Regions from separate parts of the Endozoicomonas sp. ALC013 genome, predicted to be linked through region 2. Evidence: predicted binding sites of a transcription regulator. Region 2 holds the regulator's gene; each other region holds the start of a gene.

Region 1 (9,939 bases), on a different contig from region 2:
TTCCCGGTGGATATATAAGCCATCGTTCTCATTCGGACCTTTAGCGTCGATGAATTGCTCTTTAACCAGATAGCCAACAAGGTGCCTGGGCAGATCCTGCTGAAAGAGTGCGTATTGCCAGCGATTGAGTGCATTACCCCTTACCCGGTATTGTCGATCAATCTGATCTCGGTATGTCTCATTATCAGCACCTGATGATTGATCAGCCCCAAAACCGAGCAAGTGCATCAGTTGATAAATGTCATCATCATTTCTCTCGTGATTAAGACGCCAGAACTCATCGGATACAAAACGATAAACATGTTGGTAAAGCGAAACGGGGGTGTAGTGGGAGTGCAAAAGATGGCTAATGGTTTGCTGGCTTTCAGGCGTGAGGTTTTCATAGGCATCAGCCTGAGCCGACCCGGAGACGATGGACAGCCCTGTAAAGTGATTGACTTGTTCCTGACAGCGAGCCGCCATGGAGGATTCACTACTGTGTCCGATGGCACTGGCAAGAGATGCTGTAACGCTGTCTTGCAAAAATTGCTGAATACAATCCTTTATGTGGCTGTTACTGCCAGAAATCAACGGAAGTAACAGCGATTGTATCCGGCCTGAAAAACCTTCGTTGCAGCCTTCTAAATCATTGCCAACTATAGCGACAAGATTATTCAAGGCATGGCTGATTGAGTTGTCTGTCAGGTTATAAACTTCTGCATAGAATAACTGGCTGACAAACATTTCAAAATACTCAACAGACTCGTCAACCATCCCGCGACCGCTGTAGCCATGATCCCTCATGCCTGAATAGCGATTAAGCCGCTGGATAAAGTTTCTTTCCAATGCGGCTAACGCCCCATCAATACCGGGGTTGCTGGCTTTGTATTGCTGATACGCATGGCAATCCCGGAGTGTCTGGCACAGAGCCTGGATATTCCTGTGCAGCTGCCTCCCCGCGTACATGACATCCCTCTCGCTATCGCCATAGATGGCGAAGAGTTGCTCCTCGTCAATGACCGGTTGATCCGCCGGTTTCCTGAAATAGCACACTGCGTGATGCCGTAAAAGGTCATGACAAAGTTTCAGCGATTTCTCCTCAATCCCTGAAATGTGTTGGATATTCGTCAAGTGGTTTTGAATTGAAAGTAATGCGGGATGGCTGTTGGTGCCTTTTATTTGTTGGTAAATCTCATAGAGTAAAGCGGATTTATAACTTTTTATGGAGTCCAGTTCGCTTATTCCCAGTTCCTTCAATACGTCAATGGCAGTGCGCAGGCTTTTGGTACTTGTCACCTCTTTCAGCAATTGTTGAAGCTTTAATAATTTATTGAGGTGCGGACAAATGAGACGTAACTGTGCAACATTCAGATTGGTGCTGTAGGTTCCGCGCAGAAACTGCTTGGGTTCTCCGTTAGCACCATACATCGCAAGTTCTGCGTAAATTGATTCAAACTTGTCCTTCAGGAAGTCCCTGTCATCATGATTCTCAAGATTAATGGAAAGGGTATTGAACAGCAGACAGGGTTGCGCCTGTGGTAAAGGGCTAATCAAACGTTGACACGCTGTCGTCATACGTATTGGATTTCTGAGAATTTCGGCCATTGATTTTTTTCCGATGCTGACAAAATGATCAGCGCTATCCTCTGAAATCCTGTCATCCACCCCCAGCAAATCACCCACAATACATAAAAAGTCGTCATACCATTTGTTTAATTCTTCCAGGTGCTCACTTAGTTTGATCATTTGATCTTTAGTTAATGAAAATCCGGTTTCTCCATCATAATTTGCTTCCATATCATGCAGTAGGTTCTGGCTGAAGAGCAGGTCGAAAAAGCTATAGCCAAGTGCATGATTGCCATCGGGGATTTTGATCAGGAAATGCCCCTCGGTTTCATAGGGAGTCTGTTGGTAGCCAATGTCTACCGTATACATCTCCCTGAACTCCGGTTGTACTTCAGCAAGTTCTATTAGATGAGAGAGCCTGGCCCTGACGCTATCGCCCAGGTGCTTATCACTTTTGCACTCCCGATAGGTGTCTGCCAGAGTGCTTGCGGCTAACTGATCGACTTCGTGTTGGTCCCAATGAAGCCAGTGACTGATCAGCTTTCTTTTCTCAATGGCAGCTTTTTTCTCCGCCAGTTGATCAGCATGGTTGGCAATGGCTGTTTCAATACTATTGGCATCCCCGCCATGTTCATGGAAAAAATTCCGAAGGTACTCCAGATGCCCGGCAATTTGCTGTCGCAATGGTTGAAGCTGCCTGAATGCTGATGCGTCTTCAAGAAGGGTAATAACTTTGGCCTGGATCTTTAAATCAAAACATTGAGTGAGATGTTCAATGCTTTGATGTGACCAGGTTCCTGACAGGTTTGATGTGCTGATAATTTGCTGAATAATATGACCATAATCAATATCAGGGGTTGTCTCATGGGGGGGCTGTGGTATATCCATGGCTACTGCAAATGGTTGATCAGTATGGGAGGACGATACTGGTTGTTGCGCCCTTGCTGCGGATGTAATTTGAGGGGGGGGGGCGATAAAGGGCGTTGAATGAGTTGAATGAATAGAGGGCATGGATACATCCTGATAAACGTTGAAACTAAATCTATTGACCCTGGAATTAATAGAAAGTTCTTGAGTACGATTCCGTTCATCAGGCACTGGTCATGAATAAGAACTTTCGATCAAAGTATTTTCCTGCCTGACTATCCATAATGTGAGCTATGTTATAAAGTCCTCCATTGCAGGTCATCCCAAATAGTTGAACTCTCTTATGTCTCAATCTGTAGAAGCCGATGTGGTGGTGATTGGCGGTGGTATCGCCGGTCTCTGGTTATTTCGCACCCTGAATACTCTGGGCTATCGAACCTTGTTGCTGGAGCAGAACGCTCTGGGCGGTGGTCAGACCATAAAATCCCAGGGCATTGTTCATGGCGGTACAAAATACACGTTAACTGGTCAGTTAACCAATGCTTCCCAGGCCATTGCCGGTATGCCGGAGCGCTGGCGTAATGCCTTGGCTGGCAAGGGTGGGGAGGTGGATCCTGATCTCCGTTCGGCCCGCATATTGTCTGAATACCACTATCTCTGGTCGCCAGGTGATATTGGCTCACGACTGACCTCTTTTTTTGCCAGCAAAGCGCTTCGTGGACGGGTTGATGCTCTAACCAGTGAGCAGTTTCCGGCCATTTTCAAGCATGATGGTTTTCGCGGAAAGGTATATCAGCTCAATGAAATCGTTCTGGATATCGCTACCGTTACCCGGGCCCTGGTCAGTGGCCTGGAAGATAAAACGCTGAAAGTAGACTGGAGCGAGCAGGGTAATGCCCGGTTGTTAACCAATGCCAACGGTGAGATTGATGCTGTTGCCTTGGCAGATAGCGATGGTCAGACAACCATGTTGCAAGCCAAACGGTTTGTGCTGGCCGCGGGTGAAGGCGCTGAGGCGCTATTGAATACCTGGGGTGTCAGTCATCCAAAAATGCAGGTACGTCCCTTGCAGATGGTCATGGTTCGTCATTCCCATCCTGAACCTATCTACGCCCATTGTCTTGGCACAACACCACTGCCGAGAATGACCATTACCAGCCATCCGGATGCCGATGGCAAGTGGGTCTGGTATCTCGGCGGAGGCATTGCGGAAGACGGTGTCAAACAGTCTGCTGAGGAATTGATTGCCACGGCGAAAAAAGAGCTGAAAGCGCTGTTGCCCTGGGTAGACCTGAGTCAGGCTGAGTGGGACACCTTGCGGGTCAATCGTGCTGAGCCAAAACAGAGCCGCCTGCTTCGTCCAGATGCGGCATTCTGTCAGCCGGTGGCCAACGGTATTGTCACCTGGCCGACTAAGCTGGCACTGGCTCCTAATCTCTCTGATGAAGTGGTTCGTTTGCTGCAGGAGGATAATATTCGTCCAGCGACTGATAACAGTTTCGTTATGCCTGAAGGATTTTCCCGGCCTGAGATCTGTCCAAACTTCTGGCAGGGGCATTTTGTGCAAGGGAAGACATCATGAGTCAGTGTCTTGTTAACAAGCAGATCGCCGGTACTGATCTTGAAGTGTCGCCACTGGGTTTCGGCACCGTTAAGTTTGGCCGGGATCAGGGCGTGAAGTACCCGGAACAGTTTACGATTCCTGATGACCGTGAAATGCTGGATCTGCTTACACTGGCCCATACCCTGGGTATGAACCTGCTGGATACGGCTCCGGCCTATGGCACCAGCGAGGAACGCCTTGGTCAGTTGTTTGCCAAACATAAAGGGCTGCGTGAACAGTGGGTCATCTGCAGTAAGGTTGGTGAAGAGTTTGTCACTGTTGAAAATGGTCGGGGAGAGTCCTGTTTTGATTTTTCGGAGCAGCATATCCGTTTCAGTGTGGAGCGAAGCTTGCAGCGCCTGAATACCGATGTGATTGAATTGCTGCTGGTCCATTCCAATGGTGATGATGTCAATATCATTGAGCAGACAGGTTGCCTGGAAGTGCTGGCTGATCTGAAAAAAGAGGGGAAAATCCTCGCTTCGGGTATGTCCACTAAAACGGTTGCCGGTGGCATCCTGGCGCTGAAACATGCCGACGTTGCCATGGTGACCTATAACCTGAACGAACAGGGCGAAAAGCCGGTGTTGGACTATGCAGTGGCACATGGCAAAGGCATCTTTATCAAGAAGGCCCTGGCCAGTGGTCATGCCTGCCTGTCAGGACAGGACCCCGTTCTGGAAAGTATGAAACTGGTGTTTTCACACCCGGCGGTTTCTTCAGCTATTGTTGGCACCATCAATCCTGCCCATTTGCGACAGAATGTGGAGGCGTATCTGAAAGCCAGCGGGATTTAAGCTGGTTCGGGGGCTTCTAACTATCTAGCTTCTAACTATCTATAGAAGAGGCTCTCATGCATAAAGGATATGGTTTAAATAATTTTCTTTTATGTTTTTTTGAAATAAAAACAAACAAAAATTTGACGAACTCACTTTTTGGTTATTTACTGAAATAATAAGCTGTAATTTAATTTCGAAAATTTGTATCTACGCTGTAAAAATTAATCGGATGACAAGGATCGTCGTCTTATGGAAACAGCTGAGCAGGTACTCATCATTGAAGACGCGGAGCAGCGTCGGCATGACTTCAGCACTATTTTGCAGTTTATGGGCTATCACACAGTGGCTATTGGTGCAGCCTACTGGGAAGATGCCGTTAGTGCTTATCCCCCGGAAACCTTCAGTGCCTTATTTCTAGGTGATTTTTTACAGGCAGAAAGCTCCCTGCAGGGAATGCTCTCCCGAGTTCAGGGCTGGTGCGGTGGCGTTCCGGTTATCCGGATTGCGGAGTCACTGCCAGACAATCTGTCGTTAGCACTGGCCAGGCAAATCATCGCACGGGTTGACTGGCCATGCAGCAAGCCGCAACTTTTATCCAGTTTGCATTATGGTCAGGTCTACCGTGAGCAGTGGCGTCAGGCACACCAGACTGGCTACAACCAGCAGGTACAACTGTTCCGTGGGCTGGTTGGCAAGAGCGAGCGTATTCGTAAAGTTCGGGCCGCCATGGCCCAGGTGGCGGATCGGGACGTCAATGTTTTGATCACCGGTGAGTCCGGCACGGGCAAAGAAGTGGTTGCCCGCAATCTTCATGAGCATTCCTACCGCAGAAGTGCGCCATTTGTTCCGGTCAATTGCGGTGCTATCCCCACAGATCTGTTAGAAAGTGAGCTCTTTGGCCATGAAAAGGGGGCTTTCACCGGAGCTGTGACCAGTCGCAAGGGACGGTTCGAGCTGGCCCAGGGTGGAACACTGTTTCTTGACGAGATAGGCGATATGCCTCTGCATATGCAGGTCAAGTTGCTCAGGGTTCTGCAGGAGAGAACCTTCGAACGGGTTGGTGGAACAGAGCCTATTGAGGTGGATGTTCGAATTATTGCTGCAACCCATAAGAATCTTGAAAGTATGATCACTGAGGGAAGCTTCAGAGAAGATCTTTATTACCGTTTGAATGTATTTCCCATTGAGATGCCTTCGCTGAAAGAGCGGCCTGAAGATATTCCGCTGATGATTAATGAGCTGACCCATAATATGGAAAAGCAGGCCAGGGGATCAATTCGACTCAGTTCCGCAGCAATATTATCGCTTTGTCGGCATGACTGGCCGGGTAACGTCCGGGAAATGGCTAATCTTCTGGAGCGCCTGGCGATTATGTATCCCTATGGGGTTATCGGGGTTCAGGATCTGCCAGAAAGTTTTTGTCATCTCGATTTGATCAGCCAGGAAGATGATGGTGTGGCGGATTTATTTCCAGACAGTATCCAGCCCGCCGGAGCTGCTACTTCGGAAGACCTTGCAGTACTGCCGGTAGGAGGGTTGAACCTTAAGGAATATCTGACCCGACTGGAAAAGAGTTTGATTCAGCAGGCGCTGAGTGACTGCAATAGTGTTGTTGCCAGGGCAGCAGACAAGTTGCAGATACGGCGAACGACCCTGGTGGAAAAAATGCGCAAGTATGGTTTGCAGAGATATGAGGATTCTGTGAAAACCTGATATTCAGTGATGCAGAAAAAATGGCTACATTTTTGTAGCCATTTTTTTTGCTAACAGATTCATTCTCAGATTTACTGCGTTAATCAATGCGTTCCGGTTTTTGTTTCTGTATTGTTCTGTTGTGCTTCGACTCCCTTCTTCTTGCTGATCCACTGTTCGATAATTGTTGCTGATTGGTTTGCAGGTAATCCTTTATTTGCATATTTAATGAATGCGCTAATCGACATTATGTCACGATCTGGTTTTTTTCTTCCCTGTTTTGTCGGTCAAATGCTGCCATTTTTGCGTCACTATAAAGTGACACTGTCAAATAACTATCTTTTTAGAAAGTTCAAAAAAGTGTTCAAGATATTTTCAAAGCAACCGAAAATTAATCTATGTCAAAAAAATAGCGAAATGAAATCGGTGTTGTTTTAGAAAGTTGTGAAAAAACAGGTGGTTGTGTTTTTTTATTTTTCTTTATGTATTTTTTTGGGGTTTGGTAGCTGTTTTTATTTTTCATATCAAAGTTGGCATGTTCATTGATATGTATATTTTGTCGTTTTTCTATATGCATTTTCTGAGCAATTGAAAAATTAAAGTGAGAACGATGGCGCAAGCAAAGAAAAGAGTGATTGCGGTTTCAGGATGTAAAGGAGGTGTTGGTAAAACCGTAGTTGCAATAAACCTTGCCCTGGCGATGGCAAAGCTGGGTCAGCGTGTCGTTTTGATGGATGGTAATCTTTCTGTACCAGATGTTGAGTTCACCCTCGGGATGAACGAAGAAGGTTTAAAAGAACAATTGTCGTCTGATTTTATTTTTTCATCGCCTGCTGAAGGTGAGTTCGTTACTGAGAGCTCGGGCCATCAGCAGAAAGGACTGTTGGATGGTCCATCGGGTGTAAGGGTATTTACACCGGCTGCTCAGGGAGACTGGAAAGACAGTATTCAAATTATTCAGGCAGTAGAGTTGATTCAGGACATGGATGATCTTGCGTCAGATCTGGATACTTTGATTATTGATACGGCTCCGGGCCTGGCCCCGGATAATGTAACTCTCATTCAGGCGGCAACAGAGGTGGTCGTTGTCGTCAGTCAGGAAGACGTGTCTGTTATTGATGCTGTTCGACAGATAAGGCTTCTGTACCGGGTTTTCAATGTTCACCAGTTTTATATTGTTGTTAATCAGGTGAGCAGCAGAAGAGGCGGTGCTAAACAGTTTGAGAAATTACAGGAGTATCTGAAAGACGACAAACAGATAGTTTTAAGCTTTCTGGGTGCAATTCCACATGATAAGGCTGTAAGTGAAGCGGTATTACAGCAGTCGGCACTGTTGACTGTCAGTAACGATTGTCGGGCTGCAAGAGCGTTTCACAGAATTGGACATCAGCTAGCAAAATTACCGGTGCCTGAGCCAAAAGGTCGTATAGAATTCTTTTTGCCTGGTAGGATCAAGGAGAGGATCTAATCATGACAGAGACAGCACAGGACGTGCAAACCAAGTCGGCACAAAAAACGACACTGAACATGGAAGAGATGGTGATAAAACATCGCTCATTGGTAAAAAGAATTGCCAATCATCTCGCCGCAAGAATGCCCGCCAGTGTTCAGATTGATGATCTGGTCCAGTCAGGAATGATTGGGTTGCTTGAAGCAGCTTCAAAATATGATGCATCCAAAGGTGCCAGTTTTGAAACGTTTGCCGGTATTCGAATTCGTGGCGCAATGCTGGATGAAATTCGAAAAGGGGACTGGGGACCAAGATCAGTATATCGCAACAGTCGTCGTATTACTGAAGCGGTTCAGGTTGTTGAAGCGAAACTGGGAAGAGATGCCCGGGATTCTGAAGTTGCCAAAGAACTTGATGTGAAAATTGATGAGTATTACACCATTCTGAGTGATTTAAGAGGGTGTCGTCTTTTTAGTTATGAAGAGTTATTTGACAGTGAAGAATCAAGAATGCAGGCTCGCTCAGGAGACAGGGGCCCTTCAGCAGATATTCAGGAAGAAAAATTTAAAACAGCACTGATTGAAGCTATTGATAAACTGCCTGAAAGAGAAAAGCTGGTATTGATGCTTTATTACGATGAAGAGATGAATCTGAAAGAGATCGGTAAAGTATTAGGGGTCAGTGAATCAAGAGTCAGCCAAATTCATTCTCAGGCTGCACTGCGTTTAAGGTCACGGTTGCAAAACTGGCTGAGTTAACGTCTCAGCCACACCGTTTTTACAGGGCAGTGACAAAATATGGTCAAGCGTCGGGAATCGGGGCGTTTTCTTTTTTGATTTTGACAGCGTTCAGTTGAGTTGATCTATTTTCAGAAATATATGCCGGTTATATGCTGCATAGCTTTGAACATTCTATTTTTAGTTTCTTATTGTTCCAAGTGAGTGGGTCTTAGCTCCATATACTTCTTTTATTAAGTTGTTTAATAACGGACCTGCATAATATGAAATGGACTTCTATCTCGGCCGCCATTCTGTTGTCGGCACTCTCCTTTATTCTTCCGGCTCAGGAAGAGGCACCAGAAGAAATTAATGGTGTGATTACCATCAATACCCACCAGGCAAAACGCCTTCATGATATTGGCGCACTCTTTATCGATGTGCGTCCCTATCAACAGTGGCAATATGGACACGTAGACGGATCTCACAGTCTTGATCTAAGGGGTGGGTTTCGTCAGCTGCTGGTGCCGGGGGTTCTGGAAAAAGAGACTCCTATCGTGATCTACGGAAACAGCACATACCATATGAGAGGGGCTATTGGCAGTTATCTGGCCGCATTATGGGGTTATGAACGGGTGTTCTTCCTCAGGGACGGTTACTATTCCTGGTTAGCCTTGGATTATCCGGTGACATTGAAGTCTGATGTTGTGGGTGAGTCCTACACCACAGGGGTTATGGCGCAGTAACAACGCCTTGATCCTTGCAAATACTTTCCTTTCCTTCTGTACCCGTTTCCAAATGCCTTTTATCTTCACTTTCTCTATTGGGAGTGAAGATCGGTATGCCCTGAGCCCTTCCAAGGCTTCTTCAATACTGTTAATGAACACTATTTACCTCCGCAGTCAGTAAAATTTCCTGATATAATCGCCAACCAACGCTATATAGGGACATCTTGGAAAGCAGGGCTTTTCATTGCTCATGGCTGTGCTGCTTTGCGAATCAGGGTCTCGGCGATACACGCTTTTGGATTCAGGAGTTCGCTTTGCTTAATGTGGTTCAGTTGAGCTGTGAGCGGGACGACAGGCTGCTGTTCAGTAACCTGTCCTTTCAGCTTGGTAGTGGAGAAATACTCCAGATTGAGGGGCGAAACGGTGCTGGTAAAACATCGCTGCTTCGCATCATTGCTGGCTTTTCATCCAGTTTGAGTGGCGATATTTTCTGGAACGACCAGCCTTTATCGACAGTGTATGCTGATTTTCGTCTTGACTGTTTTTTTCTTGGCCACAA
Region 2 (9,939 bases):
ATTTGCAGCACAACACTGAGCAGATAACACAGTGCCAGTACCATATAAGGTGAGCGAAAACGGCTGATGGGCTTAACGGCCAGTCGAACCAGCGCTTCTGAGGCACCGATATGGGACATGTAGCTGGCAAAACCACCACAGGCCATGATGGTCAGACCCAGGCTGGCCATGCGGAAGCTGAATACCGTGTTCATCAGTTGAAACAGGTCAAAGGGGATAAAACCGGTGGCCTTGGCCGCTGGCAGAATGTCTTTTATCCCCATCAACGCGGCGGCACTTAGCAGGACAATACCGGCAATAGCCAGCGAGGCTGATGCACTGTAGTTCTTCACGATGGCGTATATAACCAGTGCAACTACGGGTATGACGATGAGTATATCCACAGGGGAATCCTGAAAATGGCTAAATTTCGCGCAGGTTATTTCTTGAACTTTTGGTTGTAAATGACCAATGTCAAATAATGATCGGGTAGTTTTTTTTAACCATTCTGACAGTCGTTATGACCGAACTTTAAAGGCGGAAAGCGCTTATAAGCCACACAAAAACACACGTAATTTCATCGTATTCAATCTTTGCACATTTTTTGCTAAAGCTATGGTTTCAGAAACGTCTATGGGTTTATAATCAGCCGCACATGGAGAGTAAGCCTCTGCAGCCTCCACGGACAACGAAGTAAAGGTATACGGTTGCCTATGAAGCCTTCCTTACAGCTCAAGATGGGCCAGCAGTTGACCATGACGCCGCAGCTGCAACAGGCCATCCGGCTGCTACAGCTATCGACCTTGGATCTTCAGCAGGAGATTCAGGAGGCCCTGGAGTCCAACCCCATGCTGGAGTCCGACGATAGCCAGACAGAGGACACCGCCAGCAGCACTGAAGGACGGGAAGAGCTCGTTGATCTGAGCGAAAAAGCCTCAGAACCTGAGCCTCAGGAGATGGCGGAATGGTCAGACAGCATTCCCAATGAACTGCCCGTGGACTCCGCCTGGGACGACGTGTATTCCAGCCTGCCGGCCAGCAGCGGTGACGATGATTATGACCCCCTGGCAAAATCCTCCGCTGTGGAGTCACTTCAGGATCACCTGGAATGGCAACTGGATATGGTGCCCATGAGCGACCGGGACCGGCTGATTGGTCTGGCGATCATCGAGGCGGTTAATCCGGATGGGTATTTAACCTGCACGCTGGATGACCTGTTTGTCTCTCTTCAATCCCAACTGGACGATCTGGAGATTGAAGAGATCCATGTGCTGCAACACCGGGTGCAACAATTCGATCCGGTGGGTTGTGGCAGTGTTGACCTTAGAGAGTGCCTGTTGGTTCAACTTCGTCAGCTGCCGCCCTCAACACCCCATTTCAACAATGCAGAAAAACTGCTCACCCGTTACCTTGAGTCCCTTGGCACCCGTGATTATGCCAGCATCATGCGTCATGCCAAACTGAAAGAAGACCAGCTGCGAGAAGCCCTCAGCCTGATTCAGAGCTTCCACCCAAAACCCGGCAGCACCATTGATCAGACAGAAGCCGAATATGTGGTTCCGGATATATCCGTCCGGAAAATCAGGGAACGCTGGACGGTGGAACTGAATTCCGACGCCCTGCCCAAACTGCGTATTAATAATAATTATGCGTCCATGGTTCAGAGAGCCAATAACAGCCGCGACAATGTGTTCATGAAGAACCATCTGCAAGAAGCCCGCTGGTTTTTGAAAAACCTGCAAAGTCGCAATGAAACATTGATGAAAGTGGCGAGCCAGATTATTACCTATCAGCAGGAGTTCCTGGAAAAAGGGGATGAAGCCATGAAACCCCTGGTGCTGGCGGATATTGCCGAGGCGGTGGGGATGCATGAGTCGACGATATCCCGGGTCACTACTCAGAAGTACATGCATACTCCCCGGGGTGTTTACGAGCTGAAGTACTTTTTTTCCAGCCATGTCAGCACCACGGAAGGGGGGGAGTGTTCCTCCACGGCCATTCGGGCCCATATCCGCAAACTTATTGCTGAAGAGACACCGCGCAAGCCCCTCAGTGACAATAAAATTGCAGCGATTCTGGGGGATCAGGGCATCAAGGTAGCAAGGCGCACCATTGCCAAATACCGTGAGTCCATGAATATTCCGCCATCCAATGAGCGTAAGCAGTTAGTGCCTTAGTACATCATTTTGAGGAGTTTGATGTGTGCAATCTCCGTTTACCCTGAGCGTCCTTCGGCTCCGCTTGGATGCACGGACGGAAGGTGATTGGCACAGTCTTTATTCAGGGCATGGTGCTTACGCCCTTCGACTCCGCTCAGGACGAATGGAGTTTGGATGTCATTGATAGGTATTGATAAGGGACGCCCATCAATCACATTGAAACAGTGTTCCGGAATTTTTTACACAAGCTCCGTTGATACACCGTTCAAAAAGCAGTTTTTTTTGTCTCAGGGCATTCCAAGCTGCACCGACAGTGATAGAATCGAACTCAGCCAGTACGAAAAATCCCGCGGACTGGTGATTATCTGGATAATGGGATTCAGGAGAGCGTTACATGCAAGTCAACATCAGTGGGCATCATGTCGAGGTAACAGAAGCTCTGCACGACTATGTGATCAAAAGACTGGAGCGTCTTGGTTCACATTTTGACCATATCACCAATGTACAGGTGACCCTGAGCGTCGAAAAGCTGGTGCAGAAAGCAGAAGCCGTTTTGCATACCCGCGGGGCCGAGATTAATGCCACCGCCGAGCACGAAGACATGTACGCAGCCATTGACCTGCTCTCGGACAAGTTGGATCGGCAGCTGGTTAAACGAAAAGAGAAAGCCCTGGACAGGCAACAGGGTGCCAGTGGCCATGCCCTTTGATTTATCAGGTTGCCATTCTTATTCAGCATGATTATTCACCGCATCCTAACCCCCGAGCGCACCCTTGACGGGGTGCACGGGGCCAGCAAAAAGAAAATCCTGGAATTTATCGCTGAACGCATCAGCAGCGATGCCCCCGAAATCAATGCCAAAGAACTGTTTGAAGCGCTGGTTGCCCGGGAGCGTCTTGGCACCACCGGACTGGGTGATGGCGTGGCTATTCCCCACTGTCGTTGCAAAGCCTGCCCGGAGCCTATCGGTCTTTTTATACGACTGGCGGAACCGGTTGATTTTGATGCGGTGGACCGTGAGCCCGTTGATCTGGTATTCGCGCTGATCGTGCCAGAAGGCGAAAACCAGGAACATCTTGAAATTTTAAGGGCGCTGGCCGGGCGATTTCATTCTGCCCTGACCCTTCAGAAAATACGTTCGGCTACCAATACGACAATGCTCTATCGTACTATGAGTGAACAGTGAATAACGTGACAAAAAAAGGCCATCATAGGTAATGATGGCCTGAAAGGTTCAACTGATCACAATGCTCTTATCTTTTGTTGTTAACACACTTCTTTGAGTCCCGGACAAAATGCATTGCGGCTTACAGGGTTTTAGCCAATTACCGTTGAACCTTAAGTTGCTCATCAAGCTCACGAATTGCTGCATACCTGTCGGCCTTTGGATCTTCTTTAGTGACTGGCGAAACAGTTGATGGAACAATCGGGGTTTCAGACACAGGGCTTTGAGAATCCTGTCGCTTATGATCCTCGGCCATTTTGATGTCCCTGGCCTCTTTGGCCTTCTGCACTTCAGTAGACTCTTGCTTTCGTGAAAAGTTGTAGGCCACCCAATCTTTGCCATACTTTAACCCAGGATTTATTAATTTATTTCTATATGAAGCCTTTTTTTCCTTGGCAAAATTTTCTTTTGCTTTGTTGGCTTCAACCTCAGCTCGTTTCTTTTCAATTTCAGCAATGTTCTCCAAGGCTTTTTTATCTCTTTTTTCAGCGAAGACAGTACTCGCACGGTGAAGCCCGGAAAGATCGTAACTATCCTGCCCGGAGCAAGGCGAACTCTCTGCGGTACGTGGTGTAATCGGTGCAACAACACCTCGTAAGCGTTGTACAATCTTAAGATCATGAAGCATTTTAGCCCTGTCAGGCTGAAGGGCCAGCCCTCTGGCTTTCATCACATCAACTGTAGCAATTTTAGCTTCAAGCACTCTTTTGACACAATCAGCAACAGGTGTAGGTTTACGCTTGCTTTTGACAACATCAGCCACCACTGCAGCTTCATCCTGGCTTATGACGGTATCAGCGACAGCTTCATCCTGGGTATTGACGGTATCAGCGACAGGTTCAGATTTATCCTTACCTTTGATTGCCTCAACAATAAATTTCAGACCGGTATATTTGTAAACAACTTTGACAACTTTAATTGCCCAGTGCTTCAGCTTTTTGAAGAAGCCACAGGAGCTGTCTTCAGAGCTTTCCGAATTTGTCTGAGGAACAGGTTCCAAAGCCGGTTCGTCCTGCATGACCTCCACCTTGGGACTGGTGTCGCTTTCTATGGGGCTTTCCTGTTCTGTCTGGACAACAGAATCAATAACCGGTTTGATATTCTGCATAGCATCAGCCTTGCGCTGAAGGTAGGCCATGTGGCTTTTGGCCAGTTTATCTTCGGCTTTATCCCGACCGCCAATAACAAATATTGGTTTTGGCTGACCATCTTCAAACTTTCTTTCCAGTGGCCTTACCATGCGGTTATAGAACCTGCCAAAATCATCAGGTACCTGATCTTTTTCACGCGGACCCGGAACTGGAACTGGTTGAGAAGCTTTTTCAGCTAATGGATGTTTAGTCGTTTCAACTAATTGACGTTTAGTAGTTTCAACTAATGGTTGATAAGTAATTGCGAGAAATTGTGGTTTAGTCAGTGGTGCGTCCATGATGTTACTCCTTTAACAAGATAGGATTGTTTCATATAATTAAGAGAGATTATTTAATTAACCTCTCTCACTGGTTTACTTGTGATTTAAACTCTAGGATTATTCTCCCATTAAATGAATGACAGCACTGTCAGAAGCACTAACAGAGTTTCCCGCACTCATTAGAATCAGGAAAAACCAATAGCCTGACCCATATCCCGCACCCTGATAGAATCCCGCAACCAGGCGCTGTCAGCCATTCAACACATTTTGATTAACAGGATTTCCAGCAACTCCGGATACCTTGGCCATCGGTTTGTTTTTCCACCTCAGGTCAACGGTATCCGGTAGGCTTCTTGATCAAAAGTTGCTTTAATAGAGGAAGAGTCAGCTTTCAATACCTACACGCTCAGAAGCATAAAGGAACAGCTATGAAACTTATCATCATCAGCGGGCGCTCCGGTTCTGGAAAAAGTTCAGCTCTGCACACCCTTGAAGATGAGGGTTTTTATTGTGTCGACAATCTTCCGGCCAGTATGCTGAACCAATTACCGGATACCCTGAAAGGCCATCATTCAACGCCCCCCAGGATGGCCGTCAGTATTGATGTCAGAAACCTGCCCGGAACTCTGGATAACTTTCCTGATCTGCTGAAGTCCCTTCGGAACAAAGGCATCCATTGTCAGGTACTGTACCTGGACACCGACAGCGAAAAGCTGGTCAGCCGTTACAGCGCCACACGCAGAAAGCACCCGCTCAGTAATGACCAGACATCGCTCAGAGAAGCCATCGCGTTAGAAAAAAAGCTGCTTGCGCCGGTGCTGATTGAAGCAGACCTGAAAATCGACACCACATCGCTCTCTGTTCATCAGATGAGGGACATGATCAAACAGGAGTTCTGCGCTGATCACAAAAGCGGTGTGACGGTTCTTTTTCAATCGTTTGGCTTTAAAAACGGCATTCCTTCAGATGCCGACTTTATCTTTGATGTGCGCTGCCTGCCCAACCCTTTCTGGGACGAATCCCTGAGAACATACACAGGTCTGGACCAACCGGTTATCGACTTTCTGAAGGATGATCCCCTGGTGGTCGAAATGGTTGAGGATATCAGTGCCTTTATCGAAAAATGGCTTCCGCGCTTTGAGTCAGCCCAGCGCAGTTATATGACGATTGCCATCGGTTGCACTGGAGGGCAGCACCGCTCAGTCTATATTGGTAAAACACTGGGCACCCTGTTTACCAGTAAACTGGATCGGGTTCAGGTTAGACACAGAGAGCTTCACGAATAATGATTACCTATCGAAAAAAAATCATTAACAAACTGGGCTTGCACGCCCGGGCGGCATCCAAGTTTGTTTCCACGTCATCGGCGTTTGCCAGTGAGATCGAAATCGGATTCAATGGGCGCAAGGTGGATGGCAAGAGTATCATGGCGGTTATGATGCTGGCGGCAGGACAGGGTTCGGAGCTTGAGCTCCTTTGTGACGGCCATGATGAAGAGGCCGCCTGCCTTGCCCTGTGCGAGCTGATTGATGACCGCTTTGGTGAAGAAGAATAACAGACTCCCCCTTTGCGGGGAGTAGCCACTGCAATTACCATAGAGACCATCTTTCATTTTCCCTGACCATCCGGCCTTTACCGGATGCGCAGAAACTGTTCATGCAGATCATTCAGGCAGATCATTTCAGGCAGACAATAATGGCGCAGCAACTGCAATTGAGCATCGGTGAAGCCGAGCTGAAAAAACTTAATGATGCTCTTGAGCACGGTGTCTCTGCAGAATTGCGCACCATGTTGAACACCTTGCCCCCTGCTGATACCGCGCACTTGCTGGAGTCCTCCCCACCAAAGTTACGCAGCCTGTTATGGCGGTTGATTGACCGTGAACAGGAAGGCGACGTGCTGCAGGAACTGAGCGAAGACGTTCGCCAGTTCTTCCTTGACCAGATGAACATTGCCGAACTGAAAGCCATTACTCAAGGTCAGGATGTTGATGACATCGCCGACCTGCTGCAGCAACTGCCAGATACCATCACCCGACAGGTGCTGGATTCCATGAACAGTCAGGACCGCCAGCGGGTTGAGGCGGTTCTGGCCTATCCGGAGGATTCCGCCGGTGGCTTGATGAACACCGACACCATTACGGTGCGCCCCAATAACACCGTTGATGTTGTGCTCCGTTACCTGCGCCGTCATGAAGGCATTCCGGATGGCACAGACAGCCTGTTGGTGGTCAATCGCCGGGATGAATACATCGGTCGCCTGCCCCTGACCTTGCTCCTGACAACCGAACCGGGCGCTACCGTCAGACAAGTGATGTTAACCGACCTGGACCCGATTCCTGCGGATATGCAGGATACCCAGGTAGCCCAGCTGTTCGAACGGCAGGACCTGCTCTCCGCCCCGGTGGTGAACGACAAGGGCAAACTGCTTGGGCGGATCACCATCGATGATGTAGTGGACGTGATCCGGGAAGAGGCCGAACACTCCATGATGAGTATGGCCGGTCTGGATGACGATGAAGACACCTTCGCCCCGGCACTGCGAACTGCACGACGCCGGGCGGTCTGGCTGGGCTTCAACCTGATTACCGCCTTTATTGCCGCCTCGGTCATTGGTCTGTTTCAGGAAACAATTGATAAAGTGGTGGCCCTGGCGGTGCTGATGCCGATTGTTGCGGGCATGGGAGGTAATGCCGGCAGTCAGGCCCTGACCCTGGTGATCCGGGGTATGGCGCTAGGGCAAATCAGTAAGACCAACCTCCGCTGGCTGCTAAGCCGGGAGCTGGTTGCCGGGTTTCTCAACGGGTTGTTGTGGGCAACCCTGGTGGCCGCCATTGCCTGGTTCTGGTTCGATGACCCGATTATTTCCCTGGTGATTGCCTGCGCCATGGTGATCAACCTGAGTGTTGCCGTGGTCACCGGTGCGATGCTCCCAGTTTTACTGAAATCATTAAATATTGATCCGGCCCTTGCTGGCAGTATTATCCTGACCACGATTTCCGATGTGGTGGGGTTCCTCTCATTCCTTGGGCTGGCCACTGTTTTCTATGGGTAGCGTTTTGAACCACAAAGCACACAAAGAGCACTAAGAAGAGCTTTTCTTTTCCTTTGTGCTCTTTGTGTGCTTTGTGGTTCCAATCGCCGGGTGCCTTAAAGACCACGTATGACAAGGCTTTCACCCTTAAGTCAGTGCCATTGGTCCGAGAATAGCTTTTAAACATTGAACCACAAAAGCCCAAAAAACCTTTGTGCCTTTGTGGTCCCTTCTTTTGCCTTTTAGCAATCACTCACCCGCCAGCTTCATACTGCTGATCAGAATTGAACCGGTCTGGATATTCCCACGCCTGTCGACATCATTGCCCACGGCAACAATATTCCGGTAGATATCTTTCAGGTTGCCGGCAATCGTCACTTCTGACACCGGGAACTGAATTTCGCCATTGTCCACCCAGAAGCCACCGGCACCACGAGAATAATCACCGGTGACGGTATTAACCCCCTGCCCCATCAGTTCGGTAACCAGCAGCCCGGTTCCCATCTGTTTCAGCAGCGTATCAAGATCACCCGCATTGCTTTGTACAAACAGGTTATTAACACCACCGGCGTTGGCAGTACTGTCCATCCCCAGTTTGCGGGCAGAATAGGTGCTTAAAATATAATTCTGCAGCACACCGTCCGTAATAAAGTCCTTGGCATAGGTCGCCAGCCCATCATTATCGAAGCTGGCGGATCCCAGCATGTTTTTCAGCAATGGTTGCTCGTGGATACGCATCCATTCTGGAAACACCGGCTTACCCAGGTGATCCAACAGGAAAGAGGCCTGTCGATAAAGGCTGCCACCACTGATCGCCCCGAGAAAATGGGCAATAAGACCTGAAGCCACCTCCGGTGCAAACAGTACCGGCACCTCGGCAGTGCCTACCTTTCTTGCTCCCAGTCGGCGCACCGTGCGTTCCGCCGCGGTCTTGCCAACCGCGACCGCTTTTTCCAGCTCGTTGGCATTACGGCTTACGGTATACCAGTAATCCCGCTGCATCTCGTCACCCTGCATACCAATCAACACCGCACTCAGGCTGTGGCGACTGGACACATAGCTGCCAATAAACCCATTGCTGTTGCCATAGACACGACAACCCTGATGGCTGGAGACACTGGCACCGTCGGAATTGACAATTTTATTACTGAACGCACGTCCGGCATCTTCACATTGCATGGCCAGATCAATCGCCTGCCCGGCATCGATTCCCCAGGGGTGATACAGGTCAAGATCCGGCAGCGCATCACCATCAGCCATTAACACGGGGTCAGCCAAACCCGCATAAGGGTCTTCGGACGCGTAACGGGCAATATCGCAGGCGGCTTTTACCGTTTCACGGATGGCCTTTGGGCTGCTGTCAGAAGTACTGGCAGAGCCTTTTCGTTTACCCAGATAGACGGTAATGCCCAGCCCCTGGTCACGGTTAAACTCAACCGTTTCAACATCACCCATACGGACGCTGGCCGACAGGCCGGCATCCATGCTGATGCCCACCTCACAGGCATCCGCTCCCTGTCTGGTGGCCTCTGCCAGAATATCACCGGCCAGTGTTTTCAGCCTGGTCTCTTCACTTCGTGGATCCAGCACTGCATTGGAAGGTTCGCCCATGATTGCACCTGATCTGTTGTGTTTATGCCTACGGAGGTTTTCAACTATTGTGCCGCTGTGAAGTTAATAATGCATCAGATAGATGATCAATTGCAGATTCAGAGTCTAATCAGCAACCTTTATCAAGACTTGCGCACTGAGCCTTGTGCACTATTTTCACTAAGCGATTTGTGTTCTTTATATACCTGAAAGGGGGAGCACTGATGTTCTCAAGGGGCAGGACGGAGTATGATCATTCGGAGGAAATGACAGCCGATGCAAGCTCGTCTCCCCCACCCGTACCCCTCCCACCGCCTGATCACACGTCAGAAGTCGATCACTCAGAATCCGCAGTGGCAGTCTCAGGCAGCAGGCAGTTGCCTGCCACGACGAGTGAGTTGACAGATCTGGCAGCATTGATGAAATTAGTCATCGCGAAGAATGACCTGGCCACTCTCAACCACCTTCTGGACCGGGGCGTTGACCCCAATACCCGCTGCCAGGGCGGCTATACCCCTCTGTATTGGGCCCTCATCTATGGT
Region 3 (9,939 bases), on a different contig from region 2:
ATTACCGGCTGTGTGTCAGACAGCGCCCCGGAACCATCACCCTGAACCGCTGATAATGGCCATTGAAACGGTTCCAAAGCGTCATATTCTGAGTCAGTGATATCGGCCAGGGGAGCAATGGTAAAATCCCGGACTTTTCCTTCCCGGTTATTTTCATAGCCTGACAGTGCCGCATGCTCACGGAAAATATCAGCACTGCCGGAATAGTTAAACGCCTCGGCAAACCCCAGACGGCCTGCCACTTCACTGATCATCCACCAGTCCGGCCTGGCTTCTCCGGCCGTGGGAAATAACGCACGCTGTCTGGAAATTCGCCGCTCAGAGTTGGTCACCGTGCCATCCTTTTCACTCCAGGGCGCTGCTGGCAATAAAATATCGGCAAATGCAGCCGTATCCGTGTGCTCAATGCAGTCTGAAACGACCACTGTCGGACACTTTGTCAGAGCCTTTATCACCCGGTTACTCTCCGGCAAACTGACAACCGGGTTAGTCCCCATGATCCAGACAAAACGTATTTCACCCCGATCCATTGACTTGAACAGGTCAACCGCCGTCTTGCCCGGAGACTGCGCCATATTGGCTGCCTGCCAGAAACGCCCGACCCTGGCGATATCATCAGGCGTAAACTCCATGTGCGCAGCCAGCTGATTGGCCAGCCCACCCACTTCCCTGCCACCCATGGCATTGGGCTGCCCGGTGAGTGACAATGGACCACTGCCGGGACGACCGATACGACCGGTAGCCAGATGACAGTTGATCATGGCATTCACTTTATCCGTCCCGGCTGCTGACTGGTTCACCCCTTGCGACCAGGCCGTCACGGTTTTATCGGTGGTACAAAACCAGTGATAAAACTGGATAAGTTCGTTTTGCTCTACACCACAGGCATCCGCCAGCTGTTGTATATCACCAACACTGGCCCTGGCCACTTCCAGCGCCTGATCGAAGCCCTGACAGTGTTGATCAATATAGTCCTGATCCAAAGCACCCTGATCGGCAAGCCAGGCAAGCAGACCATTAAACAGCAATACATCCGCCCCCGGTTTTATCGCCAGATGCAGATCAGCAAGATCACAGGTTTCTGTGCGTCTCGGGTCAATCACCACCACTTTCATGTCCGGCCGCTGCTCTTTCATCGCCCGGATACGCTGAAATAACACCGGGTGACACCAGGCCGTATTGGAGCCCACCAGCACCAGCAGATTAGCCAGCTCCAGATCCTGATAAGTATTCGGTACGGTATCCGAACCAAATGCACGCTTCTGGCCAGCCACGGTGGAAGCCATGCAGAGCCGTGAGTTGGTATCCATATTGGCACTGCCGATAAACCCTTTCATCAGTTTATTGGCGACATAGTAGTCTTCTGTCAGCAGCTGACCCGACCCATAAATGGCCACAGAGTCCGGCCCATACTGTTCAATGGTTTCCTGTAGCCGTGAGGCCACTTGATCCAGGGCTTCAGACCAGACTACCTGACGACCATGAACTTTTGGGTAAAGAAGACGCCCGTCCAGTGATACCGTTTCCCCCAGAGCGCTGCCCTTGGAACAGAGCCGACCATAATTGGCTGGATGATCTTCCCGCCCGGTAATCTCCACCAGGTGCAGCTCAGGATCAACCACCCTGGCGGAAATACCGCAACCCACACCACAGTAGGCACATGTTGTATTGATAGCCTTTGCCAATTGATTTACTGCCATGATGTTTGCCTGAATCAGAACCGTCATGCAGCCAGAAAACGCTGCCCGAAAATAAGTTGTTGCCGGATGGATGAGATATCAGTGCCTGACTCCATCAACTCCTGGTACCAAAGGCCATCAGTTACATCACCATACAGGAGCACACCTTTGATGCGATTATTCTGAAGTACCAGTTTGCGATAGATTCCAGCGTCTGAAGCATCCAGTGTCATCACTTGATCCGAGTCAGACGGAATGAACTCACCACTGGAAAACAGGTTGATACCATCAACTTTCAAATTGGTGGGAATGGGGACTGGCGTAAACGTTTGATCATGGTCCCCCAGCAGCGATGCAGCAACAATTTCCGCATGCCGATACACCGGAGCAACCAGACCAAACAACAATGACTGCGCTTCCTGCCCGCCAGTCAGTTGCATCTGCGCACATTCACCCACAGTAAAGATATCCGGATCAGACGTCTGTAGCCGCTCATTGACCAGAACCCCACGGTCGCATGTCAGGCCTGCCTCCTGCATCAGTTGTATGTTAGGCCGGACACCGGCAGTCACCACCACCAGCGATGCAGGCAGATATTCCCCATCAATCTGCACACCACAAACCCGACCATCAACGCCCTGGTAGGATTGCAGCGTAGCACTGCTGCGAAAAGCAATGCCTCTGCCCTCAAGTTCTTTGCGCAATAGCCCACCGGCATGTTGATCCAGCTGTCGGGCCATGGGAATGGGCATATTATCGACGATGGTCACCGACATGCCCCGTTTGGCCAGACCACTGCCACACTCCAGCCCCAGCAAACCACCGCCAATCACCACGGCCTGCCCCTGACCCGCTTCCAGCATCAGGTTGACATCGGCCAGACTGCGAAAGGCCAGAACGCCCTGAAGATCAGCTCCCGGCACCGGAATCTGATTGGGCAAAGAGCCAGTGGCAAGAACAAGACGGTCATAGTCAAACGTATCACCACCGTGGGTGACGACCCGTTTTAATGAGCGATCAATCCGGATCGCTTTGTAGCTCTCGCCCATCAGTAGCTCGATACCCTGCTGCTGATACCAGGCGGCACTTTTCAGCTGAATCCCATCCAGATCGACACTGCCCGCCAACAATTTGGACAGCTGAATCCGGTTATACCCCGGGCAGCCCTCTTCCGAGAGTACGGTCACATGAAAAGGGCACTGACCACCGTTAAATAGATGTTCAAGAAAGCGGACCGAGCCCATACCATTGCCAATAATCACCAGTTTTTGCCGACCATCCGGCTGTTGATAATGGCACATCAGGCAACCTGCTCAGCAACTGGTCTTACCAGCGGTGCAGGCTGCACCTGTATGGCACCTTCATGGACTCGCACCGGGAATACATTGAGGCTGACCGTATCATCTTCCAGACATTGTCCGGTGGTTAAATCAAAGTGCTGTTTGTAAATAGGCGACGCCACAACAAGATGCCCCTGCAGATCCCCCACAATGCCCCGGGAGATCACATTGACACCACTGAATGGATCAAAGTTATCCAGGGCAAACACCTGATCCTTTACCCGGAATACCGCCACCTGATAAGCACCCACCAGGGCGCAGATGCCCAGGTTTGCAGAAAGTTGTTCATCCTGGCAGATTGTCGTCCACTGGCTCATTAGATAACCTCCTTCAGCTGTATTTTTTCCTGCTTTGTTGCTGGTCGTATCTGATGCCTTTCATCGACAAAAACAACATGGCTGTCCGGCTGGTCACTGTTAATAAAATGGCTGAAACGCTTGAGTTTTTCAGGACTCTCCAGTGTCGTTTTCCACTCACACTGATAGGTGCCCACCAGATGGGTCATTTCATCTTCCAGCGCCTGATTAATGCCAAGGCTGTCGTCTATAATCACTGACTTGAGATAATCCAGACCACCTTCCAGATTATCCAGCCAGACCGAGGTTCTCTGGAGCCGGTCAGCGGTGCGAATATAAAACATCATGAAACGGTCAATATATTTCACCAGGGTTTCATCATCGAGTTCGGTGGCAAACAAGTCAGCATGCCTGGGTTTCATACCGCCATTACCACCAACATAAAGATTCCAGCCTTTCTCGGTGGCAATAACGCCAACATCCTTACTCTGGGCTTCAGCGCATTCCCGGGTGCATCCCGAAACAGCCATTTTGATTTTATGGGGTGAACGCACCCCGCGATAACGGTGCTCAATGGCAATGGCCATACTGGTACTGTCCAGAACACCATAACGACACCAGGTACTGCCGACACAGGATTTAACTGTTCTCAGGGATTTTCCATAGGCATGTCCGGTTTCAAACCCGGCGTCCACCAACCGCTGCCAGATAGCGGGCAACTCATTCACCCGGGCACCAAACAGATCAATTCTCTGCCCGCCGGTGATTTTGGTGTAAAGGTTAAAGTCTCTGGCCACCTCGCCAATAACAATCAGCTTCTGAGGGGTAATTTCACCACCGGGAACCCGTGGAACAATGGAGTAAGTGCCGTCTTTCTGGATATTCCCCAGAAAATAATCGTTGGTGTCCTGCAGCGGGGCATGGTCACTCTTCAGAATGTAATCGTTCCAGCAGGAAGCCAGAATAGAACCAATGGTTGGTTTGCAGATATCACAGCCCATCCCGCGACCATGCTTTTCGATCACCTGAGAGAACGTTGTCAACTCACCCACCCTGACCAGGTGATACAACTCCTGTCGTGAATGGGGAAAGTGTTCACAGATGTCTTTTTTGACTTCGACTCCCAGTTGCGTCAGTTCATGGTCAAGCACCTGTTTTACCAGCTGGGCACAACCACCGCAGCCGGTTCCAGCATTGGTTGCCCCTTTGAGTGCAGCAATGTCCTGGCAACCTGCGGCCACTGCATCGACCAGATCCCCCTTACTGACATTAAAGCAAGAACAGATCTGGGCAGTCTCCGGCAGTGCCGCAACACCCAGTCCGGCACTGGCACTGCCATCGCTTTGAGGTAAAATCAACTCAGCCGGATTGGCCGGTGGCACAATGCCATTCAACATCATTTGCAGTAACGTGCCATAGTCGTCTGCATCACCCACCAGCACCGCGCCCAATACCCGCTTTTTGGTTTTGGAAACCACCAGTTTTTTATAAACCTGTTTTTCCTCATCGATAAACTGATAGCTGAGGGAGCCTTTCGTATTGCCATGGGCATCACCAATACTGGCAACATCCACCCCCATCAATTTGAGCTTGGTACTCATATCTGCGCCGGTAAACTGGCTGCTGTCTTTACCGGTTATATGATCAACCGCCACCTGGGCCATTTGGTAACCGGGAGCGACCAGGCCAAATATCCGGTTATCCCACAATGCACACTCACCGATGGCGTAAATCGATTCATCCGAGGTCAGACAGTCGTTATTGATAACGATCCCCCCTCGTTCACCCCTCACCAGCCCGGCCTGTTTTGCCAGTTCATCCCGAGGGCGAATACCCGCCGAGAACAGCACAATATCGGTGTTTAAAACCTCACCATCAGCAAACTGCATTTGATGGACAGTCCCCTCACCATCGGTAATCAGCCGTGTATTCTTGCCGGTATGGATTTGCACACCCAACGCTTCAATTTTCTGTCGCAGCATGGCACCGCCGCCATCATCCACCTGGACCGCCATCAAGCGGGGCGCAAACTCAACAACATGGGTTTCAAGGCCAAGATCCTTTAACGCTTTGGCGGCTTCCAGCCCCAACAGCCCGCCACCAACCACGGTGCCAACCTTGCTGCTGCCAGCCGCTTTGGCAATGGCCTGCAAATCCTCAATGGTGCGATAGACAAAACAGTTGTCCCGCTCATGTCCCGGTACCGGCGGCACAAAAGGATAAGAACCGGTAGCCAGCACCAGTTTGTGGTAATGAATACGTCTCTCTTTATTGGTGGTTAATTCCCGGGTATCACGGTTAATGGCAATAACTGCTTCATCCAGAATCAAGTCAATGCCGTGTTTCTGATAAAAACCGTCAGGCACCATGGACAGATCTTCTGCACTGCGACCACTGAAAAATTCGGACAGATGAACACGGTCGTATGCAGGGCGGGGCTCTTCACCAAAAACAACCACCTGGTATTGCTCTAATCCACCAGCAGCCACCAGTTTTTCCATAAAGCTGTGACCGACCATGCCATTACCGACCACTACCAGGGTTTGTTTCCCGCTCATTTCGGCTAATTCCCCTTTTAATAAACCAAATTCTTCCTCCCCACATGCAGGGGATATGCCAAAACACGCAAAGCGCTGTCACAACAGGATTTGCCGGAGCGGCAGCTTGTTGCCGGTGGCAAAATGCCTTCAGGTTTCCGGCCATCGATAATCCATGCACCAAAATAAGACCAAAAATGTAAGTGAACGACATTCAGGGAATAATTCTGGTGCATCACACTGCTTTGAGGCATCACTGCAAAAGAACGCTTCAGTACTCACACCCGCTTGCCAGTTGACCTGGCGCATAGGAGGCTTTTAAAGTTTCAGAGAATTCAGGTCGATGAAACCTGATTATTGATTAATTTTGATTGAACTACTTATTGGCAAACCTGCGCAGCCTTCTAAAATAGCTTTCCCGCTTTTATTGGTTTCTCTGATATCACACCACTATGGACTATCATTTCCAGCGCAACTTTTCCGGTCGTCCGGAAGCTCAGTTCTCCATGGACCATGAAGCCATGGGCATCTGGCTGACCGAAGAGCTGGGCAGTAACAGGCAACAACTGGAGCACCTGTTACTGGTGGTTGAAAGTCTGGAGAAAGGACAGCGCTGGGAATATTTTGATGATGGCACAGATTATCGCCTTCATCTGACCCGGGATCACGCCGAAGTTCGGGCCGCCCTGCTGGATACCGAAATGGACTGTGAAGAGATGGAAGACCTGGACTATTACGACCATGAATCCATCAGCCACTGTGGCCTGGATGACTTTAAAACTCTCCTGGTTTGCTGGCAGGACTTTCTGAATATCTAGGAGGCTGACCGAGAATAGACTGCCCTACTGCGGTGGCAGCAAATTGGTCTAAAAAGTCGGAATTTTTTAGCAAATAGAACCACTATTTACTAAAAATTTCCGACTTTTTATCCTCAATTTTCTGCCATCCTCGCTACGGGCGCTATTCTCGGTCAGCCTCCTAGGAGAGTAGAATGAACTCCATTCAGAGTTCATCACCAATCCTGAACTGCAATGCCTGAAAGATATGCACTAATTCCGGTGCACAGTCTTTCAACTCCACTCGCAGTGTACTGAACTCCCGACGTTCCGGGTAATCCTTACGCAGCAAATCAAACGTCAGCTTGCGTTGAGATTCTTCAGCCCTTATCAGCCCCTTGCGCATCGTGGCATCATCACGACGAATGTCGTAAACAGAACGGATCGCCCTGGAACAGGTGGTTGAAAAGGTCATTCCCTCACTGAACTTCATCTGTTTCAGTACCGGCAATGGCGTAATCGCAGGCAGACGCACCCTGGCAGGAAGCCCAAAGTGCCGGCACAGTGCCTTGTAAATCATTTCCGTACCGCGAATCTTTCCGTCCAGGCTGTATCCGGCAATATGGGGGGTCGCAATATCGACCCGAGTCATCAATTCCGGGTCAGCATCGGGTTCATACTCCCAGACATCCAGCACAACGGTCAGATCGTCACGCTCGCCCAGACACTGCTTTAAAGCGGCATTATCAATCACAGGCCCCCGCCCTGCATTAATTAACACCGTTCCCTGCTTCATTGCCTTGAGTTGCTGCTCACCGATCAGATAGTGGGTTGGATATGGGCCATCCATTATCAGCGGGGTATGCAGACAAATGACATCCGAACATGCAATCAGTTGATCAACACTGACATAGCGACCACTGTTGCCTTCTGCCAATGCCAGCCAGGGGTCGCAGGCACACACTTCTACCCCAAGCCGCTCCATCATCTGATACAGACGACCACCCACCTGCCCCTTGCCGATAATGCCGACTGTTCGATCACGCAGTTCAAAACCGTCTCGTTCTGCCAGAATATCCAAAGCCGCCAGAACGTATTCAACCACTGCCGTGGCATTGCAACCCGGCGCATGACTGAAAGCAATTCCCCGGCTGGCCAGATACTCCCGGTCGATATGATCAAAACCTGCTGTGGCAGTACCGACGAACTTCAGTGAACTGTTTTCCACCAGCTGCCGACTCACTTTAGTCACGGACCGAACCAGCAAAGCATCCGCATCCTGCACATCCTCCGGTGAAATGTTCCGGCCAGGCAGAGCAACCACCTCCCCCATCGCCCCAAAGCACTCCATCAGCAAGGGAATATTTTCATCAGCCACTATTTTCATACACGATGTTTCATAAAATTGTTGTCATTAACAGCCAGCGCTGACCCTTAAAAAAAGCTAAAAATAATAAACTGGCTATGTTATACCAACATGAAAGCCTCAAAAACAGCATCCCTGCCTGAGGGTCCAGTGATCAAGATAACGGTAGACCGGTTTCCAACCCTGTTATTTGTCTTTGCCCTGATGTTATCCGGATGCTCAGACCACTCCTCGCCTGAGTATTTTCTTGAGGAATACCCCCATCGACTCAGCCGGGTTACCGGTGTCGATATCCCTGAACCAGAGATCGCTATCCCCACGCTGCCCCCGTTAAGACAGCGCGCTTATCCGGCACCCGATCTCCGTATAAAAGCTCTGGAAGCACTGGATTTGCTCAAATGCCCTGCCCTCAGTCAGGCTGTGGCCTACAGAAACAGCAGCCTGGGCAAGCAGATGCTCCCCTCGCAACACTATTTCTATGAGAAAACCCTGTTATCATTGATTCCCCAATGCATCGGCTCTTTACAAAAAACCAATGACAACCGGGAAGTCATTGCCAAACTTCAAGAGATACTCAGCGAAAAACTGGCAACGTTTCCAGCCATTGAGTGGAACCTGGTATTTGCCAATACTGAATTCAGCAAACAGTTGCACAGTCAGGGCAGGTTGCTCGCCATTGACGATCAGGCGAGTTTCCGGGGAACCCGCGAAGCACTTAACTACCTCACCCGATTACTGCCCGATCAATTACTTGAGCCCCCCTATACCGCCACTGATCTGGAACGTCACTTGCAACAGGTTACCACCAGCCGGTACCTGGGAGAACTCATCTACTCCGCTGCCCTGTTAAGTCAGACCCTAAACCATGCTGCCAATATACTGCAGCTTCGTCTGGAAAAAGGGCCTGTTTGCCCCGCTGCTGACCCTGCGGAAGTAGAAAGGCTGCACAATGTCTTTCGACTGTTTTATCGGGAAAAGATTCAGCCCTATCTTGCCAGGGTTGATCAGGAAGGAACCATTATCCGGAATGACTTCAAGCGTCTGCTCTCCCTCTTGCCAGCTGCACCCCGGGATGACATTCAACACTATCTCAGCCTGATCACGCAAGCGTCAAACATTCACAGCCCCTGGTATCAGCTGGAACAGAGCATTAAGCACCATACGACCATCTGGGCTGAATTTCTGGATCAATGTGGCAAAGCACCAGCGTTACAAATTAATTAGCAAAGCTGTCTGAAATTGATCCCAACGGCATGGAAAGGAAACTTTTATTAAAACAAATGGTCAGATTATGTCGCAAATCCCGATCAATTAATTATCAGGAGTATTAGCCAGTGTCCTTGCCCTCCGATAGCCTCAGCAGAGGTGCTGCAAACTTTACTGTTTCCGGCAGTGATTCCGTGCAATCGAGTATTGATAACACTGCTTCTGCAAACAATTCGACTTTTTCTGGCAAGACCGTAGCTGATTCTGGTCAGAAAGGTGAATTTTTACCACAATTGCCGCCGCTCAACACGGAGCCCCCGGGTTTTGCACAAGACATTGCAAAAGATTCAACGTCTATCACTGATCGTTCGATTGCGGCAAGTCAGTCTGACGCTCCCCAGCCATTGGCCAATACGGGCATCCCTGATGATGTAAGAAAGTTAGCAACCATTAGAACCATTTCAGAAATACAGCCTATTAAAAATGCTGATAAAATTGAAGTTGCTACGGTCGATGGCTGGAAAGTGGTTGTTGAAAAATCCGAATTTAAACCAGGCCAATCGGTTATTTTTTGCGAAATTGACAGCGTCTTGCCGGTCAGGGATGAGTTCGAGTTTCTCAGTAAATCCTCCCATATAGTCTTACCAGATGGCAGTGAAGGTTATCGCCTGAGAACCATCAAACTCCGTGGTCAGCTATCACAAGGCCTGGTTCTGCCTCTTTCAATATTGGGAAAAGA

What was found. Region 2 encodes sigma-54, which starts transcription at its own class of promoters, with help from an activator protein. Its sites were predicted from a motif close to TGGCACNNNNNTTGCTNT; they were not measured.
Region 1: a site for sigma-54 is predicted at 7,018-7,035, ahead of ACO6V1_RS02920 (P-loop NTPase). Genes of this name have one in related genera too.
Region 3: a site for sigma-54 is predicted at 5,917-5,934, ahead of nirB (nitrite reductase large subunit NirB). Genes of this name have one in related genera too.

The regions. Positions count from the first base shown of each region.
Region 1 covers NZ_JBLYNS010000007.1:20,262-30,200, forward strand. The annotation lists gene ACO6V1_RS02900 (hypothetical protein) at 1-2,556, opposite strand, end outside; gene ACO6V1_RS02905 (NAD(P)/FAD-dependent oxidoreductase) at 2,756-3,994, shown strand; gene ACO6V1_RS02910 (aldo/keto reductase) at 3,991-4,812, shown strand; gene ACO6V1_RS02915 (sigma-54 dependent transcriptional regulator) at 5,044-6,507, shown strand; gene ACO6V1_RS02920 (P-loop NTPase) at 7,097-7,954, shown strand; gene ACO6V1_RS02925 (RNA polymerase sigma factor FliA) at 8,014-8,694, shown strand; gene ACO6V1_RS02930 (rhodanese-like domain-containing protein) at 8,937-9,398, shown strand; gene ccmA (cytochrome c biogenesis heme-transporting ATPase CcmA) at 9,704-9,939, shown strand, end outside.
Region 2 covers NZ_JBLYNS010000064.1:5,722-15,660, forward strand. The annotation lists gene dcuC (C4-dicarboxylate transporter DcuC) at 1-383, opposite strand, end outside; gene ACO6V1_RS13005 (RNA polymerase factor sigma-54) at 693-2,156, shown strand; gene hpf (ribosome hibernation-promoting factor, HPF/YfiA family) at 2,533-2,847, shown strand; gene ACO6V1_RS13015 (PTS sugar transporter subunit IIA) at 2,875-3,324, shown strand; gene ACO6V1_RS13020 (hypothetical protein) at 3,464-4,792, opposite strand; gene rapZ (RNase adapter RapZ) at 5,203-6,060, shown strand; gene ACO6V1_RS13030 (HPr family phosphocarrier protein) at 6,060-6,329, shown strand; gene mgtE (magnesium transporter) at 6,470-7,828, shown strand; gene pmbA (metalloprotease PmbA) at 8,057-9,418, opposite strand; gene ACO6V1_RS13045 (ankyrin repeat domain-containing protein) at 9,817-9,939, shown strand, end outside.
Region 3 covers NZ_JBLYNS010000005.1:70,062-80,000, reverse strand. The annotation lists gene ACO6V1_RS02340 (molybdopterin-dependent oxidoreductase) at 1-1,700, opposite strand, end outside; gene ACO6V1_RS02335 (NAD(P)/FAD-dependent oxidoreductase) at 1,724-2,980, opposite strand; gene nirD (nitrite reductase small subunit NirD) at 2,980-3,336, opposite strand; gene nirB (nitrite reductase large subunit NirB) at 3,336-5,873, opposite strand; gene ACO6V1_RS02320 (YacL family protein) at 6,305-6,670, shown strand; gene pdxB (4-phosphoerythronate dehydrogenase PdxB) at 6,855-8,015, opposite strand; gene ACO6V1_RS02310 (DUF3080 family protein) at 8,106-9,218, shown strand; gene ACO6V1_RS02305 (RNA ligase (ATP)) at 9,329-9,939, shown strand, end outside.